3 regions of the Streptomyces vastus genome follow, and region 1 is predicted to be linked to each of the others. Evidence: riboswitches for the same ligand, from Rfam matches in the RefSeq annotation. Region 1 holds a riboswitch; each other region holds the start of a gene.
What was found. Region 1 has a riboswitch for cyclic di-AMP ahead of ABD357_RS38715 (M23 family metallopeptidase). Riboswitches for the same ligand answer to the same signal wherever they lie in the genome.

Region 1 (7,317 bases):
CCCACGCTGCTCAACGCTCCGACTCCGCTCCCTGTTCCCTGCGTTCCCTGCGTTCCCTGTTCTCTGCGCTCCCCGCTCCCGATTCCCCGTTCCCGAGGAGACCCCCTTGACCACCCCTGAGAGCAGTCCCTTGATGACGCTCACCTGGACCGACCACGTCACCGGCCGCCAGGGGCACCTGGTCGTGGACCGGCTGGTGCGCGGAGTTTCCAGCGGCGGGCTGCGGATGCGGGCGGGCTGCACGCTGGACGAGGTCGCCGGCCTCGCGCGTGGCATGACCATGAAAGAGGCACTGCACTACAACCCCGAGGGCCGCTACATCCCGCTGGGCGGCGCGAAGGGCGGCATCGACTGCCATCCCCAGGACCCCGAGGCGTACGGGGTGCTCGTGCGCTATCTGCGTGCCATGCGCCCGTACATCGAGAGCTTCTGGACCACCGGCGAGGACCTCGGCCTCACCCAGGACCTCGTCGACCGGGCCGCGGCGCAGGCGGGGCTCGTGTCGTCGATTCAGGCCGTGTATCCACTGCTCGACGACGAGGCCGCTGCCCGGCGGCGGCTGGCGGACGCGTTCGCGGTCGAGGTGGACGGCATCGGGCTCGATGAACTGGTCGGCGGCTGCGGAGTCGCCGAGTCGGTGTTCGCGGCCCTGGACCGGGCCGGGGTGGCGTACCCGGGGACGCGCGTCGCCGTGCAGGGCCTGGGCACCATGGGCGGCGCCACCGCCCGGTTCCTCACGCGCGCGGGGCTCAACGTGGTGGCCGTCGCCGACGTGAAGGGTACGATCGCCAACCCGGCGGGACTCGACGTCGAGGCGCTGATCGCCGCCCGGGACGCGTACGGCACCGTCGACCGCTCGGCGCTACGGTCGGGCGACCTCGAACTGCCGGGCGACGCCTGGCTGTCCGCCGAGGCGGAGGTGCTGGTGCCGGCGGCGGTCTCGTACGCGATCGGCACGGCCAACCAGGCGCGGATCACGGCTCGTTGGATCGTCGAGGCCGCGAACATGCCCGTGCTGCCCGAGGCGGAGGCACTGCTCGCCGCGCGCGGTGTCACCGTCCTGCCGGACGTCGTCGTCAACTCCGGGACCAACGCCTGGTGGTGGTGGACCCTGTTCGGCGACATCGGGGCCGACGCGGAGGAGGCGTTCGCATACACGCGACGCTCCATGCGGGCCCTGATCGACCAGATGCTCACGCGCGCGGAGGTCGATGGCACGACACCGCGGGCGGCCGCCCACGCGATCGTCGCGGACCGGCTGCCGCTGATTTCGGAACGGTTCGGGTGGTATCGGTGACGCCGACCGCCTTGTCCGACCCCGTGTGTAGGGTTGCGGGCGTGGCCAGGGTTCGGTTGAGCGTTCAGGAGCGGCGGGAGGAGTTGCTGCGGGCCACGGTCGAGCAGATCGAGGCGCGGGGCGTCGCGGCCGTACGGATCGCCGACGTGGCCGCCGCGCTGGGGGTCAGCAACGCGCTGGTGCTGTATCACTTCTCGACGAAGGAGAAACTGGTCGCCGCCGCGTTCGCCTACGCGGCCGAGGGCGACCTGGCGCATCTGCGCAAGCTCCTCGCTCGCCGCACCACGGCGCTGCGCCGCCTGCGGGCCGCCGTCCGCTGGTACGCGTCCACTGGCCAGGCCAAGGGGTGGCGACTGTGGATCGAGGGCTGGTCGGCGTCCCTGCGCGAGCCCGCGCTACGGGACGTCGCGCGAGACCTCGACCGCCAGTGGAAGGCCGCGCTGACGGAGGTCATCGCGGAGGGTGTGGCTGCCGGTGAGTTCCAGTGCCCGTCTCCCATGGATACGGCTCTGCGCCTCACCGCGCTTCTGGACGGCCTGGCTGTCCAGATGACGGCGTATGAGGGCGCAGTGTCTCGAGCCCGCACGCAGCAGTGGGCGGATGAGGCCTTGGCCCAGGAACTGGGCCTTCAGGGGTCGTGAGTTCGGTTCGCGGGCGAGTGCGGGTTCGTTGTGGCTGGTCGCGCCCCGCGGCGGAGCCGCTGATGTCACAGCCCCGCGCCCCTGGGGTGCGTGGTGGGCCCGGGCTTGCTCGGGGCTCGGGGTTGCCCGGGGTGCCGGGAGTCGCAGGCTTTGGTCTTTCAGGGGCGCGGGGCTGTGTCGATTTGCGGCTCCGCCGCGGGGCGCGACCAGCCACGACGCACCCGCAGCCGCGACACGCAGTGTCACCCCCCACCCCCTGGCGGGGCGCCTGGGGGCGCAGCCCCCAGTTTCGGGAAGGGGCGGGGCTGGGGAAAAGAACCCCTCAAACAGCAGAACGCATCCGCAACTTGATGTCATCCGGCGAAAGGCTCCCCTTGGCCACCACCCGATCCCCCGACGACTCCCCCCGAAGCCGCCGCCCAATCCACGGCACCAGGTACTCCCGAGCCCAGTGAATGTCATCCCGCCGCACCTCCAGCGTGCCGCGCGGCGGCAGCGGCGGCCACGGCTGGTCCGGATCCGCAGGGACCGGTACCCCAAGAACCTGCCCGGCGCGGAGTGCAACCCGGGTGTGTCCCTCCGGCGACAGATGCAGCCGGTCGTCGTCCCAGGCCCGCCGATCCTGAATGGTCTTCAGCGACCACAGGTCGAGCACAGGACACCCGTACCGATCGGCAATCGCCCGCACATGCCCGTTGTACGTAGCGATCTTGCCGCGCAAGTGCTTGAGCACAGGCACACCACGGGTGTCGAAGCCGGTCGTCACAAGCACCGTGCCGACAGCCGACGTGAGCTCGGCGACGGCACACTCAAAGCGAGAAGCGACCTCGTCGGGATCGGTCCCCGGCCGAAGGATGTCGTTACCGCCCGCGGAAAAGGAAACCAGGTCCGGCGCCAGCTCCTTCGCGCGCGAAAGCTGGTCCTCGACGATCTGGTCGAGCAGTTTCCCCCGGACGGCGAGGTTGGTGTAGCCGAAGTCGCCCTCAGGCCGCCGGTCGGCGAGCAGCACCGCGAACCGGTCGGCCCATCCGACGAACGCCCCGTCGGGGCCGGGGTCGCCGACGCCCTCGGTGAAGCTGTCCCCCACCGCCACGTACGACCCGATCACTGATCTGCTGAGTTTCTTCGAATCGTCTGCCACATCGACCCATGATTCACCTTGAGATGTGAGCTACGCGACCGTAGGAAAGGGTTGACGGACGGTGAGATAAGCCACGCGTAAAGTCCCGGTCAACTCGGAATACGGAGCTCCCACACCCGGAAGTCCGCGATCCGGAAATGGCTCCACACGGTCCGGAACGCGAAGTGCCCGCTCGTGTACGGCTCCGGGTCGGCGTAGTCGAAGACGAGCCGCCCGTTGTTCCACCACTGGACGATCGCGCCGTGCGAGACGATCCGGACGCGGTGGGGGCGGTTCGCCACGAGCAGGGGCTCGGTGTAGTCGTGGATCAGCGGCCGGACGTCGGCCTGGCCCACGTAACGGCGCAGCCGCGTGGTCGTGTTGTAGTTCGCACCGTAGCCCGAGTAGTACGTCTTGAGGTAGTCGTACTCGTCGAGGGCGCCGCCGCGTTCGGTGGCGAAGAGGTCGTCCGGGGAGCGGACGTCGACGGCGTTCCAGAAGTTGTTGAGGTCCGACACCCGGTCGTTGACACCGCCCGCGGAGACCGGTGTGGCCGTGTACTCGATGACGTACGGTCCCACGAGCTTCCGCTTGAACCAGACCGTGGCGCCGCCGGGCACATCGATCTCCATGACCCCACGGGACGCGGTGACACTGCCGCCGTCCTGCAACTCCGTTGCCCACTGCCCCAGTCCGTGCCGGAAGCCGTCGCGGGCGATGAGCCGTCCTCGACGGAGGCGCGCCGACGCGCTCGCAGTGTGCGCGGAGCCCAGGGCCGCGAGGGCGGCACCGGCGGCCAGGGCTCCGAAGGCTCTGCGGGTCGTCATGAAGCGTCTCCTTGGCTGGCGTACGACGGGTCGTGCCGATCTCATGTTGTGCTGATCTGACGCCTGTACTGATCTGACAGACAGGCAGAAAGCGCTTGCTCTCTCAGATCCTGACCGCCAGCCGTCCTCCCTGTCGACCCCGGAACAAGCCGAAGGCCGGACCCGGGGATCAGGGGTCCGGCCTTCGGCGCGAGAGGAGACGCGATCCGCCCGCGCAGTGCGCTGGTGACGTCAGACGGAGACGCCGTGCGAGCGCAGGAACGCCAGCGGGTCCACGTCCGATCCGTAGTCCGGCGTGGTGCGGATTTCGAAGTGCAGATGCGGACCGGTGACGTTGCCGGTCGCGCCGGAGAGGCCGACCTGCTGACCCGCGGTCACAGACTGCCCCTGCGAGACGGAAAGGGACGAAAGGTGGGCGTACTGGGCATAGTGGCCGTCACTGAGCTTGATGACGACCTGGTTGCCGTACGCGCCGCCCCAGCCTGCGGAGACGACCGTGCCCGCACCCACGGCCTTGAGCGAAGTGCCGGTCGCGGCGGCGAAGTCGACACCGGTGTGGTAGCCGCTGGACCACATGCCACCCGACATCCGGTACGGGGTGCTGACGGTCGCACCCTCGACCGGCATGGTGAAGCCGCTCGAACTGCTGGGCGCCTCGGCCGCCTTGGCAGGCGCAGCCTTCTTCGCGGATACCTGGGGCGCCTCGGCCGCCTTGGGGGCCTTGACCTCGTTGGCGCCGGAAGGCGCGGCGGCCCTCTTGCCGATGGTCAGCTTCTGGCCCGGGTGAATGAGCCCCGGGTCACTTCCGACGACCTGACGGTTGTCCTGGTAGAGCTTCTTCCAGCCACCGCTGACATTCTGTTCGCCGGCGATCTTCGAGAGAGAATCGCCCGCCTTCACTTCGTACGTCCTGGTCGCGGCCTTCTTCTGCGCGGCGACCGGAGCGGACTCAACAGCCTTCTGGGAAACGGATTCGGCCTTATTGGAAACAGACGCGGGCGCGTTCTGCGGAGTAGCGGCCTGTGCGCCGGCCGCTCCCAGCAAAGGCAGCGCGAGAGCGGCGCCACCGGTCGAGGCAACGGCTATCGAGCGGGTGAAACGCGCGGACTTCGGGCGGCGGTGCTTACCCTTCGCGGGCATGGCGAATTCCTCTCCGGCGCCTACGAGGTGAGCTGTCGGGTGCGAGCTGGAGATGCCCGGCCACGCTTTCGCGCAGCTTTACCCCAAGCCTGTTCCGGAGACCGGAACAGGCGTTGTACCTGTGGGTCCCCCGCTCCTGCCGTGTACGGATCGGTGTGCGGATTACGGGCGGCGGCAGGATTAGGCGTCCGCCCGGATTGGTGGTGAACGTAAGCGACTAAGACGGACAGGGACAAGCTTTGGGTTCCCTATGTGCCCCATTCTCTTGATCCTTGACCGAAATCGCCGTCACACTCCGTGAATCACCGGTCTCCCGCCTTCTCGAAATCCCCTGTAAACACGCTTGAATTACGTGAACATGGCGACAGCGGACTGTCACGAATATGACGCTGCTCACGCATCACGGATTCAGGAGTAACTATTCCAGAGCGAGTTGGAATGAAGGCGCTCTAATACGGACACAACTCTCAGATGCGACGCAGGCGGAAAACTGCCGCATCAAGGTCGCCGCGCAAGCCGGTCCTCAGCCCGTGATGCAACAACACCGCACCTCTGCACACTTCGCCCGTTTCGAGGCATTCGTACACCGCCGCCGGGTCGAGTCCCCGCAGCCGTACGGGCGCCACGGGTTCGCCGTAATGCTGAGCCTGGAGCCAGGCAAGGACCACGGCCTGGTCCTCGTGGACGTACTGCACGGCACTCAGCCCGCCCTCCGGCGCCCGCAGCCGGTAGAGGTCGCCCCGCTGCACGACGGGCCGGATCTCCTTGTAGAGGGCCACCCAGTCCCGCGCCTCGGCGAGTTCCTCGTCACTCCACTCGGCCAGGTCGCCACCGACCCCGAGCACTCCGGCCATGGAGCTCACAAAGCGGAAACGCAGCGAACTCACGCGTCCGTTGAGCTGATTGTTCGGGCTGTCGGTGACCCAGGCGGCCATGGCCCGCGCCGGGTGGATCTGGCTGAAGCCGTGCTGGATGGCGAGCCGGTCGAGCGGATCGGTGTTGTCCGAGGTCCACACCTGGTCCGTACGCGCCATGACGCCGAGATCGATCCGGCCGCCACCGCCGGAGCAGGACTCGAAGGCGACACCGGGGTGCGCGGCCCGCAGCCGGTCCAACAGGCCGTACAGGGCGTGCACATGGTCGACCCACAGCCGCTGCGGATACGCCTCACCGGGCCAGCCGGCGTCCGTGAAGCAGCGGTTGAAGTCCCACTTCACATAGTCGATCGGGGCACTGGAGAGCAGGCCGTGAAGCTGCTCCCACAGATACTCCTGGACGTCTTCGCGCGCGAGGTTCAGTACGAGCTGATTGCGGAGCTCTGTCTTCTTTCGTCCTGGTTGATACTGAATCCAGGCAGGATGCGTCTGATACAACTCACTATCCGCATTGACCATTTCCGGCTCGACCCAGATCCCGAACTGCATGCCGAGGGCGTGCACTTCGTCCGCCAGCGGCTTGAGCCCGGCCGGGAAGCGGTCGGGGTTGGGCGTCCAGTCCCCAAGCCCGGCCCGGTCGCTGGTCCGCTTCCCGAACCAGCCGTCGTCGACCACGAAGAGTTCCACGCCCATCGCCGCGGCCCGCCGGGCGAGCGCCCGCTGCTGCTCCTCGGAGATGTCGAACTCCGTGGCCTCCCAGGAGTTGTAGAGCACGGGTCTGTCCTGGTCCGCGTCCGGGATCACATACGTCCGCTGGTACGCGTGCCAGGCCCGGCTCGCCCCGCCGAAGCCGCCATCGCTCCACAGGCCCGCGAAGACCGGCGTGACAAAGCTCTCCCCCGGCTCCAGCCGCACCAGGCCGGAGTCGTCATACCCGGCGCCGCCGGTGATCTGCACGCGCGCGTCCGGGAGTTGGGCCACAGCGATCCGCCACGAACCGGACCAGGCGAGCGCGCACCCGTACACCTCGCCGTGCTCCTCGGTCGCCGCACCCCCGACGTCCAGTGCGACCCACGGCAGATGCTGATGCCCCGTGTGCCCGCGCCGGCTGCCGATGACCTGCTCACCGTAGGTGAGGTCCGTTCGTACGAGCTGAGACTCGGCCGCCCAGCGCCCGTGCGTCTGGGACAGACGCCAGCCCTCGCGCTCCGGCAGCGTCCAGGTCGCGGAGTCGGCGCGCAGGACCTCCAGGGTGGGCCCTTCGTTGGCGAGGGTCACCCAGCGCTCGACGACGTCGGAGCCGGGATGCATCCGGTAGTGCAGCGTGATGCCGAGCCCGGAGTCGGAGAACCGCAGCCGCAGCTCGACCCCATCCGATTCATCGGATTCATCCACTTCGTATGCCTCGAAGCACCAC
Region 2 (7,317 bases), on a different contig from region 1:
GCAGCTCCGAGGCGGCCCCGGCGAGCCCGAACGAGAGCACCGCTCCGGCCGCCGGGTCGATCACCGCTCGGACGACGGTGTCGACGCCGCGGGGCGCCATGCTCTGCACCACCGGGCGCAGCTCCGCGGGCTTCCCGAAGAGCTCGGTCAACTCGGCGTACGCCCGACGCAGTTGCTCTTCGTCCGCCAGATCCAGTCGTACGCCGCCCAGGTCGGCGCGGTGCCGCAGGTGCGGGGCGGTGGCCTTCAGCGCCACGGGGTAGCCGGAGCGCTCGGCCGCCGCGACGGCTTCGTCGGGCGTCGGGGCGGGCAGGGCGCGGCGTACGTCGATGCCGTACCGGCCGAGCAGCGTGCAGGTGTCCTCGGGGCCGAGCGTGAGCCCGGCCGGGTCGCCCTTCGCCAGCAGAGCGTCGATCTGCTCGGCGGCCCCCTTTTCGTCGATGTCCTCGAATTCGGGCACCCGGCCGGGCTCGGCGGCGTCCCGGCGCCACTGCCCGTATCTGACGGCTTCGGCGAGGGCGCGGACGGCGCGTTCGGCCGCGGGGTAGGCGGGGATGAGTGGGGATTCGTCCGCAGGGGCCTGTGGCGCGGGGCGTTCGGCGGGCGCCGGCACCTGGTGCTCGACGGCATGGGGCGCGGTGCTGGTGGCGGCGGAGAGCGCTTCGGCGAGCCCGCCGAGCTCCACATGGACCACGAGCACCGGCTTCGCCGGGGACGCCGCCGCGGCCGAGCGGAGCGCCTCGGCGAGAGGGGCGTCGGCCGCGGACGTCTCACCGACCGCTGGTATGGCCGTGACCACGACAGCGTCACAGGCGTCATCGGTCAGCGCATGTGAGAGCGCCGCATGGAAATCGTCTGCGGATGCCGCCGTGGTCAGATCCAGCGGGGGCAACGGCCGAAGTCCTTCAGCGAGGCAGGCGTCGTACGTGAGCAGCCCGAGCGACTCGGAGTTCCCGAGGATGGCCACACGGGGCCCGGCGGGGAGCGGCTGGCGTGCCAGCAGCAGCCCGGCGTCGACGAGTTCGGTGATCGTGTCCACCCGGATGACCCCGGCCTGCCGCAGCAGCGCGGAGACGGTCGCGTGCGGCAGCCGCGTGGCCCGTACGGCATGTCCCGGAGGTGCGGCCCCGCCGTGCCGCGCGCCCTGGACGACGACGAGCGGCTTGGCCGCGGCGGTCCGGCGCGCGAGGCGCGTGAACTTCCGCGGGTTGCCGATGGATTCGAGGTACATGAGCGCGACATCGGTGTCGGGGTCGTCGTACCAGTACTGCAGTACGTCGTTGCCGGACACGTCCGCGCGGTTGCCCGAGGAGATGAACGTCGACACCCCGGTCACGCCCGTGACGCCGCCACCGCGCCGCTGCAGCCGGGACAGCAGCGCGATCCCGATGGCACCGGACTGCGCGAACAGACCGATGCGTCCGGACCGCGGCATCTCGGGCGCGAGCGAGGCGTTGAGCCGTACATCCGGAGCGGTGTTGATGACCCCGAAGGCGTTGGGCCCGATGATGCGCATGCCGTACGCGCGCGCGTGGCGCACGAGTTCACGCTGGCGCTCCAGCCCTTCGGGGCCGCTCTCGGCGTACCCCGCGGAGATCACGACGAGCCCCTGCACGCCATGCTCACCGCAGTCGGCGACGGCCTGGGGGACGTGCTCGGCCGGGACGGCGACCACGGCGAGATCGACGGGGTCCGGGATGTCACGGATCGAGCGGTACGCCGCGACTCCGCCGAGTTCCTTCTCCTGCAGGGCCCTGTTCACCGCGTACAGGCGTCCGCCGAACCCGGCCCCACGGAGGTTGTCGAGGACGCTGCGCCCCACTCCCCCGGGTGCGCGGCCGGCCCCGATGACGGCGACCGAACCGGGTGTGAGGAGCCGGGCCACGGACCGCGCCTCGGCACGCTGCTCCCGGGCCCACTGCACCGCGCGTGAGCGGTCGGTGGGCTCCAGGTCGAACTCCAGGCGTACGACGCCGTCTTCGAAGCTGCGCTTCTGTTGGTAGCCGGCGTCCGTGAACACCTTGATCATCTTGTTGTTGGCGGGCAGCACCTCGGCGGCGAACCGGCGAATGCCGCGCTCGCGGGCCACCGCGGCGATGTGTTCCAGCAGCGCGGAGGCCACGCCGCGGCCCTGGTGGGCGTCCTGCACGAGGAAGGCGACCTCGGCCTCGTTGGCCGGAGCTGAGGCCGGCAGCCCCTCGGCGTTGATGCGGTCGTAGCGTACGGTGGCGATGAACTCGCCGCCGACCGTGGCCGCGAGTCCCACCCGGTCCACAAAGTCGTGGTGCGTGAAGTGGTGGACATCCTTTGCGGACAGGCGCGGGTACGGCGCGAAGAAGCGGTAGTACTTCGACTCGTCGGACACCTGCTCGTAGAAGCTGACCAGGCGGTCGGCGTCGTCGGCCGTGATCGGCCGGATGCGCGCGGTGCCGCCGTCGCGCAGCACGACGTCGGCCTCCCAGTGGGCGGGATACTCGTGCCGGTCCGACGAGGTCTGCATGGGCCCCAGAGTACGGCTCGTGTCCGACAATGGCGCGAGGCGAGTCCGGGTCCCGACTCGGGCCCCCGCACGGGCTCCTGGCCTCTGCCGGGCTCATCGCCCGCTCGGGGACGCTTCACGTATGGAATAGTGGTCTAGACAACCTGAGAACACCTGAAGGGCAGCATCACATGGCTGAGCGCCGCGTCAACGTCGGCTGGGCCGAGGGCCTCCACGCCCGCCCCGCCTCCATCTTCGTCCGTGCGGCCACGGCCGCCGGCGTCCCTGTGACGATCTCCAAGGCGGACGGCAACCCCGTCAACGCCGCCTCCATGCTCGCGGTGCTCGGCCTGGGCGCCAAGGGCGGCGAGGAGATCGTCCTGGCCTCCGACGCCGAGGGCGCGGACGCCGCGCTCGACCGCCTGGCCAAGCTGGTCGCGGAAGGGCTCGAGGAACTGCCCGAGACTGTTTAGTGCACCTGAACCGGCGCCGCTCTCGCGGAGATGGTTGCGCGCGGCCTGGGTTCCTCAATTGATGGTTGCGGTGGTCGTCGCATCAAAAGACACCATCCCGCACACATACCTGAAGGGCTCGCCCGAAATATCGGGCGGGCCCTTTGCAATTCCAGGATGCGGGCAGCGAAAATAATCCCCCGCGAATTACTCCCCCTTTGTATACGGCGCCACTGTTAATGCCGCAGGCTCGCCGTGTTTACGGGGTGTTGCGAAGTCCTCACACGCTCCACGCGATCAGCGCGCTCGGGAAAGCGCAGCCGATGTGCGGCCGTCGCCCGCTCGGTGTGCAGAGCCGTGATGGCCCGGGCCCGCTCGCTGTCGCCGCGCGCGACGGCGTCCACGATGCCGCCGTGCTCCGACCAGGACTCGGCGGGGTGGGCCGGCGCCTCAACCGAGTACATCCAGGCGATCTTGTGCCGCAGCTGGGTGAGCATCGAGGTCAGCGCGGGGCTGCCGGAGGCCTGCGCGAGCGTCTCGTGGAACCAGCCGCCCAGCGAGCGCAGATCCTCGCCCTGGCCCCTCCTGGCCCGCTCCTGGCCCAGCCTGACGAGGCCTCGCAGCACCTTGAGGTGCGCCTCCGTCCGCCGCTGCGCGGCGCGCGCGGCGCCCAGCGGCTCCAGGAGCATGCGCATCTCCAGGAGGTCGGCGGCCTCCTGCTCGGTGGGTTCCGCGACGCACGCGCCCGCGTGGCGGCGGGTGACGACGAAGCCCTCCGCCTCCAGCGTGCGCAGCGCCTCCCGCACGGGGACCCGCGAGACGCCGTAGCGACGCGCGAGCAGTTCCTCGGTGAGCCGGCTGCCGCGTTCGTAGACACCCGCGACGATGTCGTCACGGATCGCCGTGCATACCGAGTGCGCGGGAATACGCATGACCGGACCTCCGCCTTAATCCCCGCGAAACGCGGTCGATTGACGCTCGTTCGGTGACTCTATTGCAGAGAGCCGGAAATTCCGATGGCGGGCCGGAATCCATGGAGTTTTTTTGGACACATAGTCGCGCAGAACAGGCAGTCGTCCCGTCGGCATGCCTGAAAGCCCCGGCTCGGTGAGCCGGGGCTTTCAGGAGGGGTGCGGTGATGCTTCTGCGCCGTCAGCGCAGTCAGACGTTCACGCCGTGCGACCTGAGGTAGGCGAGGGGGTCCATGTCCGAGCCGTACTCCTGGGACGTACGTGCCTCGAAGTGGAGGTGTGCTCCGGTGACGTTGCCGGTCGCCCCGGAGAGGCCTATCTGCTGGCCCGGGGTGACGCTCTGGCCGACGGAGACGGAGAGGGACGACATGTGGGCGTACTGCGTGTACGTGCCGTCGTTCATCTTGATGACGACCTGGTTGCCGTACGAGCCCTCGAAGCCGGCCTCTACGACGGTGCCGGCACCCACGGCGCGGACGGTGGTGCCGCTTGCGGCGTGGAAGTCGATGCCGGTGTGGCTGCCGGAGGACCAGACGGAGCCGCCGGCCTTGTAGCCGGTGGAGACGTACGAGTCGCTGATCGGCGAGACGAAGGAGTTGAGCAGGCGCTTGCGCTCGGCCTCGCGGGCGGCGCGCTCCTTGGCCTCACGCTCGGCCTTGGCCTTCGCCTCGGCACGGGCCTTCTGCTCCGCGGCCCGCTTCTGGGCGGCCTCCTCGGCCGCCTCGCGGGCGGCGGCCTCCTCGGCGGCCTGCCGCTGGGCGTGCGCCTGGGCGTCGATCTGGTCGGCGACCGAGTCGCCCATGGTGACGGCCTGGGTCAGCCCTGTCTGCTTGACCGAGGAGGGGCCGGCGAACGCCGGGGCGGCCAGGGTGCCGATGACACCGGTGGTGGCGAGCGTCGCAACGCCCACGGTCCTCGAGGACGTGCGCTTCGTACGGCTCGGGCGACGGTGCTTCCCGGTGGCGCGGGTGAACGCCATGAAGTGGCTGGTCCTTTCCTTCCTTCTCGCCTACCGGGTTAGCTGACGGGTTCGGAGCAGGAAGGTCTCCTACGGGCTCCCTCCAGGAGGGCGCCCGATTCACCCCAGGGACTGCGATGGGTCCCCGGCTCCCCTGGCTCGCGCCGTACGGGGACTCGGCGATGACTGTCCGGTGCCGCGGATGCGGCGCACTGCCTGACGAACAGCCGGACCGACGCTAAGCGGGCCATCTCTCAAACAACAAACGGATGACGGCTTTTGTAGCGCACGCCACAGGGCAGACACACAACCTCCATACCAACTCTCAATCAATCCAATCAATTTGGACAAAGCGGGACCCTGGAGGCTCATCAGCCTCCAGGGTCCCCAGGGATGTGCGGCGGTGCTCTACTCGGCCGGGACCACGCTCACTTCACCGATTCCGAGGGCCTTGACGGGCTCCTCGATCTGGGCGGCGTCCCCGACGAGGACGGTCACCAGACGGTCCACCGGGAAGGCGCTCACGGCGGCCGCGGTGGCCTCCACAGTGCCCGTCGCGGCGAGTTGGCGGTACAGCGTCGCCTGGAAGTCGTCCGGCAGGTGCTGCTCCACCTGGTCGGCGAGCGTGCCGGCGACGGCGGCCGCGGTCTCGTACTTGAGCGGCGCCACGCCCACCAGGTTCTGTACGGCGATGTCGCGCTCGGCGTCCGTCAGGCCCTCGGCCGCGAGCGTACGCAGCACCTTCCAGAGGTCGTCGAGCGCCGGGCCGGTGTTCGGCGTGTCCACCGAGCCACTGATGGCGAGCATCGCGGCGCCCGTGCCGTCCGGAGCGGAGCGCAGCACCTGGCCGAACGCCCGCACACCGTAGGTGTAGCCCTTTTCCTCGCGCAGGACACGGTCAAGACGCGAGGTGAGGGTGCCTCCGAGGCAGTACGTGCCGAGCACCTGGGCGGGCCACACACGGTCGTGCCGGTCGGCGCCGACGCGGCCGATGAGCAGCTGTGTCTGGACGGCTCCGGGACGGTCGACGATGACCACACGGCCGGTGTCGTCGGCGGTCACCGGAGGCACGGGACGCGCCTCGGCCGGCGAGCCGGTCCAGGCGCCGAGCGTCTCGCCGAGCAGCGCGTCGAGGTCGACACCGGTGAGGTCGCCGACGACGACCGCGGTGGTGGTGGCGGGGCGTACATGCTTCTCGTAGAAGGCGCGTACGGCCGCCGAGTCGATGCTCGCGACCGTCTCCTCGGTGCCCTGGCGCGGGCGCGACATGCGTGAGGTCGCCGGGAAGAGCTGCTTGGAGAGCTCCTTGGCGGCGCGGCGGGCCGGGTTGGCGGTCTCATGCGGAATCTCGTCGAGCCGGTTGCGGACGAGGCGTTCGACCTCGCTGTCCTCGAAGGCGGGCGCCCTGAGGGCGTCGGCGAGCAGGCCGAGCGCCTTCTGGAGCCGCGACACGGGGACTTCGAGGCTCAGGCGTACGCCCGGGTGGTCGGCGTGCGCGTCCAGCGTGGCGCCGCAGCGCTCCAGCTCGGCGGCGAACTCCTCGGCGGAGTGCTTGTCGGTGCCTTCGGAGAAGGCACGCGCCATGATCGTGGCGACACCGTCCAGGCCCTTCGGCTCGGCCTCCAGCGGTGCGTTCAGGAGCACTTCCACGGCGACGACCTGCTGGCCGGGGCGGTGACAGCGCAGCAGCGTCAGGCCGTTGCCCAGCACCCCGCGCTCGGGCGCCGGGAAGGCCCAGGGCTTGGCCTCGCCGGCCTGGGGCTGGGGGTGGAAGTCCATGGTCACGGTGGCCTCGGTCACTGGGCGCTCTCCTCGTCGGTGGCGATCGGCTCGTACACGAGCACCGCGCGGTTGTCGGGGCGCAGGCGGGACTTGGCGGCCTCCTGGACCTCGTCGGCCGTGACGTCGAGCACGCGCTGTACGGCGGTCAGGGCGAGCTGCGGGTCGTCGAACAGGACGGCGTAGCGGCACAGTTCGTCGGCGCGGCCGGCGACCGTACCGAGCCGGTCCAGCCACTCGCGTTCCAACTGAGCCTGGGCGCGCTCCATTTCCTCGGCCGTGGGGCCCTCCTCGGCGAACCGGGCGAGCTCCTCGTCGACGGCCGCCTCGATGACGGGGACCTCGACATCGCCGGAAGTCTTCACATCGAGCCAGCCCAGGGAGGGCGCTCCGGCCAGGCGCAGCAGACCGAAACCGGCCGCCACAGCCGTACGGTCCCGGCGCACGAGGCGGTTGTAGAGGCGGGAGGACTCGCCGCCGCCGAGGACGGTCAGGGCGAGGTCGGCCGCGTCGCACGCGCGTGTGCCGTCCTCCGGGAGCCGGTAGGCGGCCATCAGCGCGCGCGCCGGGACCTCCTCCTCGACGACCTCGCGCAGCTGCTCGCCGATAGTGTCCGGCAGGGAGCCGTCACGCGGGGCGGGCTTGCCGTCGTGCCCCGGGATGGAGCCGAAGTACTTC
Region 3 (7,317 bases), on a different contig from region 1:
CGAGGGAACTGCGCAAGGTCCGGCGTTTGTGACGTCCGGGCGAGGTCTCGGTCGACTGTGCCGGGCAACGGGGCAGGGGGGCGTCCGGAGTCGCATGGACAGCCCACCTTCAGGGTCGTCGACCGTGCCGCTGCGGCGGCACGGTTGGGCAAGGTGAAATTGGTGTATCAGCTACGAATGTTACACATTATGGGCGATCTGTAACGTTTGTAGATCTACGTGCCGGTGGGTAGTCGACATGCACCACGTGCGTATACGCGGCCAGAGGCGAGCTTCGTCCGATATTCGACCTTATGCGGCAGCCTGCTTCCCGGACGCCGGTGCTCCGGCCTCCACTTCAAGCTCAACGTGGGACAACCCCGCAGAATGTAATGCCCGAGTTGCCTACATTGCCGCTTTATTCAGGCTTAGTGGTGCTTGATCGCGTGAATTGGGTCACGTTCGGGTGGATTGGGTGTTGAGGTGGCGCCTCGGCAACTTCCGCTTTGCGGTACGTAAGTTGAAGGTTGCGTTCCGGAATAATCGGGCGATTTCCCCCTCGTTTCGACGAGTTCATAAGGGGCGGACCGGGATTTCGGGGCTTGTTTCGGGTGTGTGCTCTCGCATACGTTCTCGTCGATCCGGGCGGAACGCCGAATCCTGCCGCCGCCTCGGAACCCCATTCATCCACGCGCTGACGGCAGGAGCGGGGGACCCAGGTAAGTCGCCGATCCGGGCACCGGAACGGCTTGGGGTGAAGTCGCGCTCATCGTGCGGCCGGGCATCTCCCGCCCGAACCCGACAGCTCACCTCGCAGGCGCCGGAGAGGAATTCGCCATGCCCGCACGAGGTAAGCACCGCCGTCCGAAAGCCCGCCGCATCGCCCGCGTCGTCGTCCCCGTAGGAACGGGCGGGGCCGCGCTCGCGCTCCCGTTCGTGGGGGTGACCGGCGCTCACGCCGCCCAGCCGGCGGCGCAGGTCGCACAGGTTGCGCAAGCCGCGGTTCCGCAGGTCGAGCTCGTCACGCACAAGGTGGTCAAGGGTGACACCCTGATCAGGATTGCGAAGAAGCGCACCACGAGCGGCGGTTGGCAGAAGCTCTACAAGGCCAACCGTGCGGTCATCGGTGACAACCCCTCGCTGATCAAGCCGGGCCTCACGCTGACGGTCGGTACGAAGAAGTCGGCCGCGAGCCCGGCGGCTGCCAAGTCCGCGGCGCCCGCTGCTGCCACCCCCGCCGCCGCGAAGACGTACACGAACGACCTCGACGGCTGGATCAAGGAGGCGCTGGACATCATGGCCCAGCATGGGATTCCGGGCTCGTACGACGGCATCCACCGCAACGTCATGCGCGAGTCGTCGGGGAACCCGCAGGCCATCAACAACTGGGACTCCAACGCCGCGGCCGGGACCCCGTCCAAGGGCCTCCTGCAGACCATCGATCCGACCTTCCAGGCCTACCACGTGCCCGGTACGTCGATGGACCCCTTCGACCCGGTCGCGAACATCGCGGCGGCCTGCAACTACGCCGCCGACAGATACGGCTCGATCGACAACGTCAACGGCCCTTACTGATCGGGCCTGGCTCGGCCTGCGACACGGCCATGGCCACAAGTGCCCCGTCCATGGGTCCATCCACCTGGGCGGGGCCGTTGGGGCCCATCGGTGGGAAATGCATTCTGAGGGCCTCGGCTTCGTCGGCTTGGACGACGACCTCGACGACCCGTGACCGTCACCGGCCGCAAGGCGGCCGGGGCCACCCGTTGACCGAAGCTCAGAAGCAGGCGAACAAGCTGGTCAGCCGCGAGCGTGCGGCCAACGAGCACGGCTTCGCCGACCTGATGAACTGGCGGATCCCCTCAAGGTTCGCATGAACGCCCGACACGCGACCGCCCTCATGCGACCGCGCTCCTGCGGGCTTTCCTCGTGCTGACGAACGCCGAGATCGAGCGCTGACGGACGATCACCTGCCACCGATCACGGTCGGCCCGATCATCCGGGCTCGAAGCGCCCATCCCCCTCGCCGTAACAGCAAGCCGGCCGGAATGCGCGTGTGTGCGGAATTTTGGAATCCACGCCCCTGAAGGGCTTGTGACAGGCCGTGACGCCGGGCCCGGAGGGGACGTGGCACAGACGGTGCGCCCCAACACGTGGCTGATCCGGCACCACGGGAAGCGATGACTCATCCGGAGGCGGGGAGGTCGGGCGCAGAAGCCGACGATCCGACGTCCCTTAGTGGGTTTGGCAGTTGGCGAGAAATCGCTTGATCCGAACGCCCGATCGGATCAAGATGGCTCTGCCCGGTCGGAGGAGATCACCGACCCACATGACGCGCCGCCCTGACCATGGGTGCGCGGGGGCAACGGGGGATGGAAAACGGGGGTCTGAATTATGTGCGTTTCACGCTGCGTTGCCGCCAAGTGCGAGATGCCGGCCGTTCGCGACGCCCAGCACCGGTAGGAGTCACCTTCCATCCGCCATCCGGCGCGATCGACCGCCGGTATGCGCGGTTCCGTCATGGCCGCGCGCTGTCCACATCACTGTTCGCACAGGGAGACATCCATGCGTCTACGCACCATGGCCGCTACCGCGGCCGTTGCCTCGCTGGTACTCGGCGGCGTCGCCGCCGCACCGTCGTTCGCCGCGGACGACCCCACCACGGTTCCCGGAGTCGTGACCGACGTCCTCACGCCCGAGGAGGAGGCTCAGGTCCACGCGCAGGCCGACGCCGCCGACACGGTGGATATGTACTACAAGGGCGAGAGAATCGACCCCGCGTCCGACTGGGAGGGCGCGCAGATCTGCGTCGAGGTGTCGGAGGACGGCACGATGCAGTGCTTCGACAACGACCGCGAGGCCAACACCTACCTCAGCGCCAACGCGCCGACCGCGGAGGGCCGGGCGGGAGCCAAGCGGGCGCTCACGGACCGAGCCTACCGCGATTGCCCGAGTAACTGGGTGTGCCTCTGGCAGAACTCCAATTACTCGGGCCGGCGGCTGCAGTGGCCGACGTATTCCGAGGCCAAAACGCGCCACCTCAACCAGTACTCCCCGTCGTTCCGGGACAAGGCTTCCTCTGCGTTCATAAACCGTCCGCAGCGCGGAGTTGAGCTCTACGACTTCCGTTCGGGCCTGCCCGACCCGCACCTGTTCCTGGGAGCGGGATACAGCCTCTACTCCAACTTCGCCAACATCGACTACACCTATGGCGGCAGTTGGAACGACAAGGCCGACGCCATCAAGTTCTGATCCTGGGGCCTGACCTCTACCGGTGCCTCCCTCGTGGGGGCGCCGGTATGGTGTCGCCCCCCATCCGGCCCACGTAACGCGACGGAGACGTTGAGTGAAGCCCACCCCCCACACTGCTGCCGTTCTCGCGCTCTGTGCCGCCCTGTTCGGCGGGGCCACCGCCTGCACCGCCGAGGACACCGCGAAGGCCGACAAGGTCGGCGTAGCCGAAACCCTGCCGACGGACACGGACAAGAAGCAGTCGAAGAAGCAGGCCGAGGACTTCCGCTCCTGGGTGAAGGAGCACGGAACAACGCAGCAGAAGGCCGCGGTACTGCGCGTCGACCGCATCATCGGCGAATGGAACGAGCACACCGGAAACGCCTACATCTCCACCGACATCAACGGTGGGAAAACCGAAGTGAAGGATCCGCAAGCCGCAGTTGACGCCATCGTCAAGGCATTCAGCGGGTGGAAGGATTCGGATCAGGGATATGTGTCCGTCTACGACGTGTTCGGCAACGCGATGGTCACCAACCAACAGTTCTGACCCCTTCGGGGACCGACGCATGGTGAGCTGGGCAGGTGTGTCACGCGTCACAGGGAACCGGTGACGGGTTGCGGACACTTCGTTTCGTGGAGACATCGCCGAGTGAGCGGGTGCGGTCCGGTAGCCGGGCGGCGTTCGATGAGATCTTCGACGAACACGCGGGAGTCGTGTATGCGCATGCCCTTCGGGTGACAGGAAACTGGGCCGTGGCCGAGGACGTCGTGTCCTTGACGTTCCTGGAGGCCTGGCGGCTGAGGGAGAAGCTGCGTGCCGAGGTGCTGAGCGTCCGGGCGTGGCTGCTGGGCATCGCGAACAACGTGCTGCGCAACACCACGCGGGCGGCCCGCCGACACCGGGCGGCGATGTCACGAATGCCGCCCCGGCCGCCCGTGCCCGACTTCGCGGACGAGGTGGTGGGCCGGCTCGCCGATACCGAACAGCTTCAAGCGGCGGCACGCGCGCTGCGCAGGTTGCGGCGGGCCGACCGTGAGGTGTTCACCCTGTGCGTGTGGTCGGATCTGAGCTACGCGGAGGCCGCCGAGGTTCTCGGGATCCCGGTGGGCACCGTCCGGTCCCGGCTGTCGCGCGCCCGCGCGCGGCTGCGTGAACTCGCCCACGACGAACTGCGCGGCGGCCCGAGGCCGATGGAACCCCTTGCGGGCAGCGGACACACATCAGGCAGCCGCACTCCTGCGGCCCGGTCACCACAGGAGAGGAACCGATGAACGCCGTCTCCCAGCAGCAGCCCGAGCGACACGAGCGGGCCGAGCGTGAGGAACTGGCCCGGCTGCTGCCGGCCGCGGACACATCCGGACTGACTCCCGACCGGCACCGCCTGCTCAAGGGACACGTCATGAACGAGATCGACTTCGACGCGCCGTCCGCCGCGGGGGCGGCGCGTCGTTCCCGCAAACGCCTGGTGTTCGTCCTGGCCCCCACCGCTGCCGCGTGCGCACTGGCTCTCTCGGTCGCTCTCGGCGGAATCGACGCGCTCACCGGCGGACGGGACACCGCCGGTCCCGGCAGCGTGGCGACACAGCCTGTGGCCTCGCCCGCCGCGGTCGAGCTGCTGAACCGCATCGCGCTGACCGCCAACGAACAGCCCGGCACCCAGGTCCGCGACAACCAGTACACCTATGTCAAGATCGTCGGCTTCGCGACGGCCCTGAACGGGGAGACCGGCGCGACGGAGCGGACCGACGAAGCCAGGGAAGAGTGGACCTCCGTGGATGGCACCGGCCGCACGCTGCAGCAGCAGGACGGTGAGGAATTCTGGCTGGACGCCCCGGGAGGCGGAACGCCGAACTCACCGACCTATCGACTGCTGGAAGGCCTGCCCACGGACCCAACGGCGCTGCTGAAGGAGATCTACGAGGACGCCGATCTCAACCATGGGTCGGGCACCGATTCCACCCTCGGCGCGGACCAAGCGGCCTTCGTCGCCATCGGTGACATGCTCCGCTACTCGGCGGCCCCGCCCGCCAGCAGCGCCGCGCTGTACCGGGCCGCCGCCCGTATCCCGGGTGTCACCACCCGCCCCGACGCTGTCGACGCCGCAGGCCGCCACGGGGTCGCGGTCACCCGTACCCATGACGGCGAACGCAACGAATGGATCTTCGACAAGGGCACCCTGCGTCTGCTGGGCACGCGCACCGTCCTCGTCGAGGACAGCGACTGGGGCAAGGCCGGTACCGCGGTCGAATCCGTCGCCATCACCGCCACGGGCATCGTCGACAAGCCCGGGCGGACGCCCGCGGAGGCCTCCGAGCGCCACGCCTGACCTCACCGCGACGAGGAACGCGAACCCGGCCGACGCGTCAACGGGCCTTCGACGCGGCTGACATCCGATCGTCGGCCGCGTCCCGGCCCAGGCCGGACGACGACGAACCGCCGACCGACCCGACGGCGGACATGGCACCCCCCGTCGGCCTACTCCAGCACGGCGTCCCCGCAGCCGCGGACGGCTGGCCTCCCTGACTCTCCTCGTCGGCTCCCAGGTGTCGGGACAGTGTGGATCAACTGAGCTTTGCGTTCTGCGCCTTCAGGACCGCTGCCGGGATCTTCGCGTCGCTGGGGTAGCCCTTGAAGATGGCCCCGCCGTTCACCGAGTAGTAGACGGCGACGATGTCGGCGCTGCGTACGGCCGCGCCGTGCACCGTGTGCGTGACCCCCTTGAACGCCATCGTGGACTTGAAGGCGAGGGATTCGTCACCTGCCGCATCGGTCTTCTCCGCGGTGACGGTGTCCTGCTTGCCGCTGTTGCCGTTCGCCTTGGCCGTGAAGCCGGCGCCGCAGGAGTCCACCGCCTTGGAGAGGCCGGCCATGGCGGACTGCGCCTTGCCCTCCTCCTCGTAGGCGTTGAGCGTTATGTAGTTGGACCCCTTGGTGAGGGTGTTTGTCGACGCGTGATGGGTGAGGAAAGCCTGCGGTTCGCCCAGCGGGAGCTGGTTCATCACGTACGCCAGTGGGGCGCAGACCGCTTTGTCCAGGGTGACCTCGTCCTGGGACTTGGCGAAGGTGTACTCGGCGTCCAGGGTTGACTTCTCCACCTTGTAGCCGCCGCCCACCTCGGCCTGGGTGACCATGAGCTTGGCCAGCCGCTCGGCCGGGCTCGGCCCCTTCGCCTGGGAAGCAGAGGCCGAGGCCTTTGGCTCGTCGGCAGCGGCAGCGGCAGCGGCAGCGTCGGTATCGGAGTCATCGCTGCCGCAGCCGGTCAGGCCGGTGAGTACGGCGACGGAGAGCGCGGAGGCAGCCAGGGCGGTTCGCTTCATGGGGGGACGGGCTCCTCGGTTTCTCGAGATGGAGAGAGATGGAGAGGGTGGGGAGGTGTGGGGGAGGTAAGGACGGTAGCCGTACGGGATCCTTGGCGCTTCGTGGGGTGCCGTCGCGGCAAGGGAGCGCCTGAACTCACGTACGGAGGGGTGTCCGTGAGCAGCAGCCCCGCTTGCCGCGTCGCCAACCCCCCCTACTGGCCCGGGAACTTCCAGATGAACGGCTCCCCGTCCTCCTCCGACCAGTGGACCTCCATCTCCTTCGCGTTCGCCGGGATCAGGTACGACTCGCAGAACGTGTGGCTCTCGCCCGTCCTCCAGCTCTCGACGTCGTACGGGTCCTCGCAGCCCGGCGCGTCGTCGGAGGCGCCGATGAGCAGGGCGCCCCGCTTGCCGTCCGCCCAGATGGTGGTGCCGTCGCCCGCGTCGGAGTCGGACGTCAGGGCCGGGCCCCCCTTGTGCGTGAATTTCACGTGCGCGACCGCGAGCACCAGGCCCTTGGCCTCCGCCTTGTCCTGCACCAGCTCCTGGGCCTCGGCCTCGGTGCCGACGTCCACCTTCTGCGCGGTGATGTCGTAGGTGACGTTGCCGGCCTCTTCCTCGACCTTGCCCTCGGCGCTCTCGCCCGTGGCCATCTCGCCACCGGAGGCCGCCTCGGCCGGAGTTGCCGCCCCCTTGGCCTTGGCCTTGTCGGCGGGCTTCTTCGCGTCGGCCTTGTCCTCCCCGCCACCGCACGCGGTCAGCGCAAGCGCGAGAACGGCGACGGGCGCGGCGACGCGCAGGGCGGTT

Region 2: it holds a riboswitch for cyclic di-AMP, as region 1 does, so the genes downstream of both, ABD357_RS26095 (M23 family metallopeptidase) here and ABD357_RS38715 (M23 family metallopeptidase) in region 1, are expected to answer to the same signal.
Region 3: it holds a riboswitch for cyclic di-AMP, as region 1 does, so the genes downstream of both, ABD357_RS19350 (LysM peptidoglycan-binding domain-containing protein) here and ABD357_RS38715 (M23 family metallopeptidase) in region 1, are expected to answer to the same signal.

Annotation. Positions count from the first base shown of each region.
Region 1 covers NZ_BAAASJ010000118.1:254,173-261,489, reverse strand. Annotated here, with positions in the region: gene ABD357_RS38735 (glutamate dehydrogenase) at 134-1,297, shown strand; gene ABD357_RS38730 (TetR/AcrR family transcriptional regulator) at 1,339-1,938, shown strand; gene ABD357_RS38725 (SGNH/GDSL hydrolase family protein) at 2,261-3,046, opposite strand; gene ABD357_RS38720 (DUF6250 domain-containing protein) at 3,169-3,885, opposite strand; gene ABD357_RS38715 (M23 family metallopeptidase) at 4,117-5,025, opposite strand; cyclic di-AMP (ydaO/yuaA leader) riboswitch at 5,028-5,191, opposite strand; gene ABD357_RS38710 (alpha-galactosidase) at 5,493-7,317, opposite strand, start outside.
Region 2 covers NZ_BAAASJ010000067.1:17,192-24,508, reverse strand. Annotated here, with positions in the region: gene ABD357_RS26110 (bifunctional acetate--CoA ligase family protein/GNAT family N-acetyltransferase) at 1-2,500, opposite strand, end outside; gene ABD357_RS26105 (HPr family phosphocarrier protein) at 2,671-2,952, shown strand; gene ABD357_RS26100 (GntR family transcriptional regulator) at 3,168-3,863, opposite strand; gene ABD357_RS26095 (M23 family metallopeptidase) at 4,093-4,881, opposite strand; cyclic di-AMP (ydaO/yuaA leader) riboswitch at 4,895-5,052, opposite strand; gene ABD357_RS26090 (M16 family metallopeptidase) at 5,269-6,660, opposite strand; gene ABD357_RS26085 (M16 family metallopeptidase) at 6,657-7,317, opposite strand, start outside.
Region 3 covers NZ_BAAASJ010000036.1:224,517-231,833, reverse strand. Annotated here, with positions in the region: gene ABD357_RS19355 (hypothetical protein) at 1-32, shown strand, start outside; cyclic di-AMP (ydaO/yuaA leader) riboswitch at 662-812, shown strand; gene ABD357_RS19350 (LysM peptidoglycan-binding domain-containing protein) at 817-1,554, shown strand; gene ABD357_RS19345 (peptidase inhibitor family I36 protein) at 2,542-3,228, shown strand; gene ABD357_RS19340 (hypothetical protein) at 3,323-3,757, shown strand; gene ABD357_RS19335 (RNA polymerase sigma factor) at 3,844-4,482, shown strand; gene ABD357_RS19330 (CU044_5270 family protein) at 4,479-5,537, shown strand; gene ABD357_RS19325 (hypothetical protein) at 5,773-6,528, opposite strand; gene ABD357_RS19320 (hypothetical protein) at 6,723-7,317, opposite strand, start outside.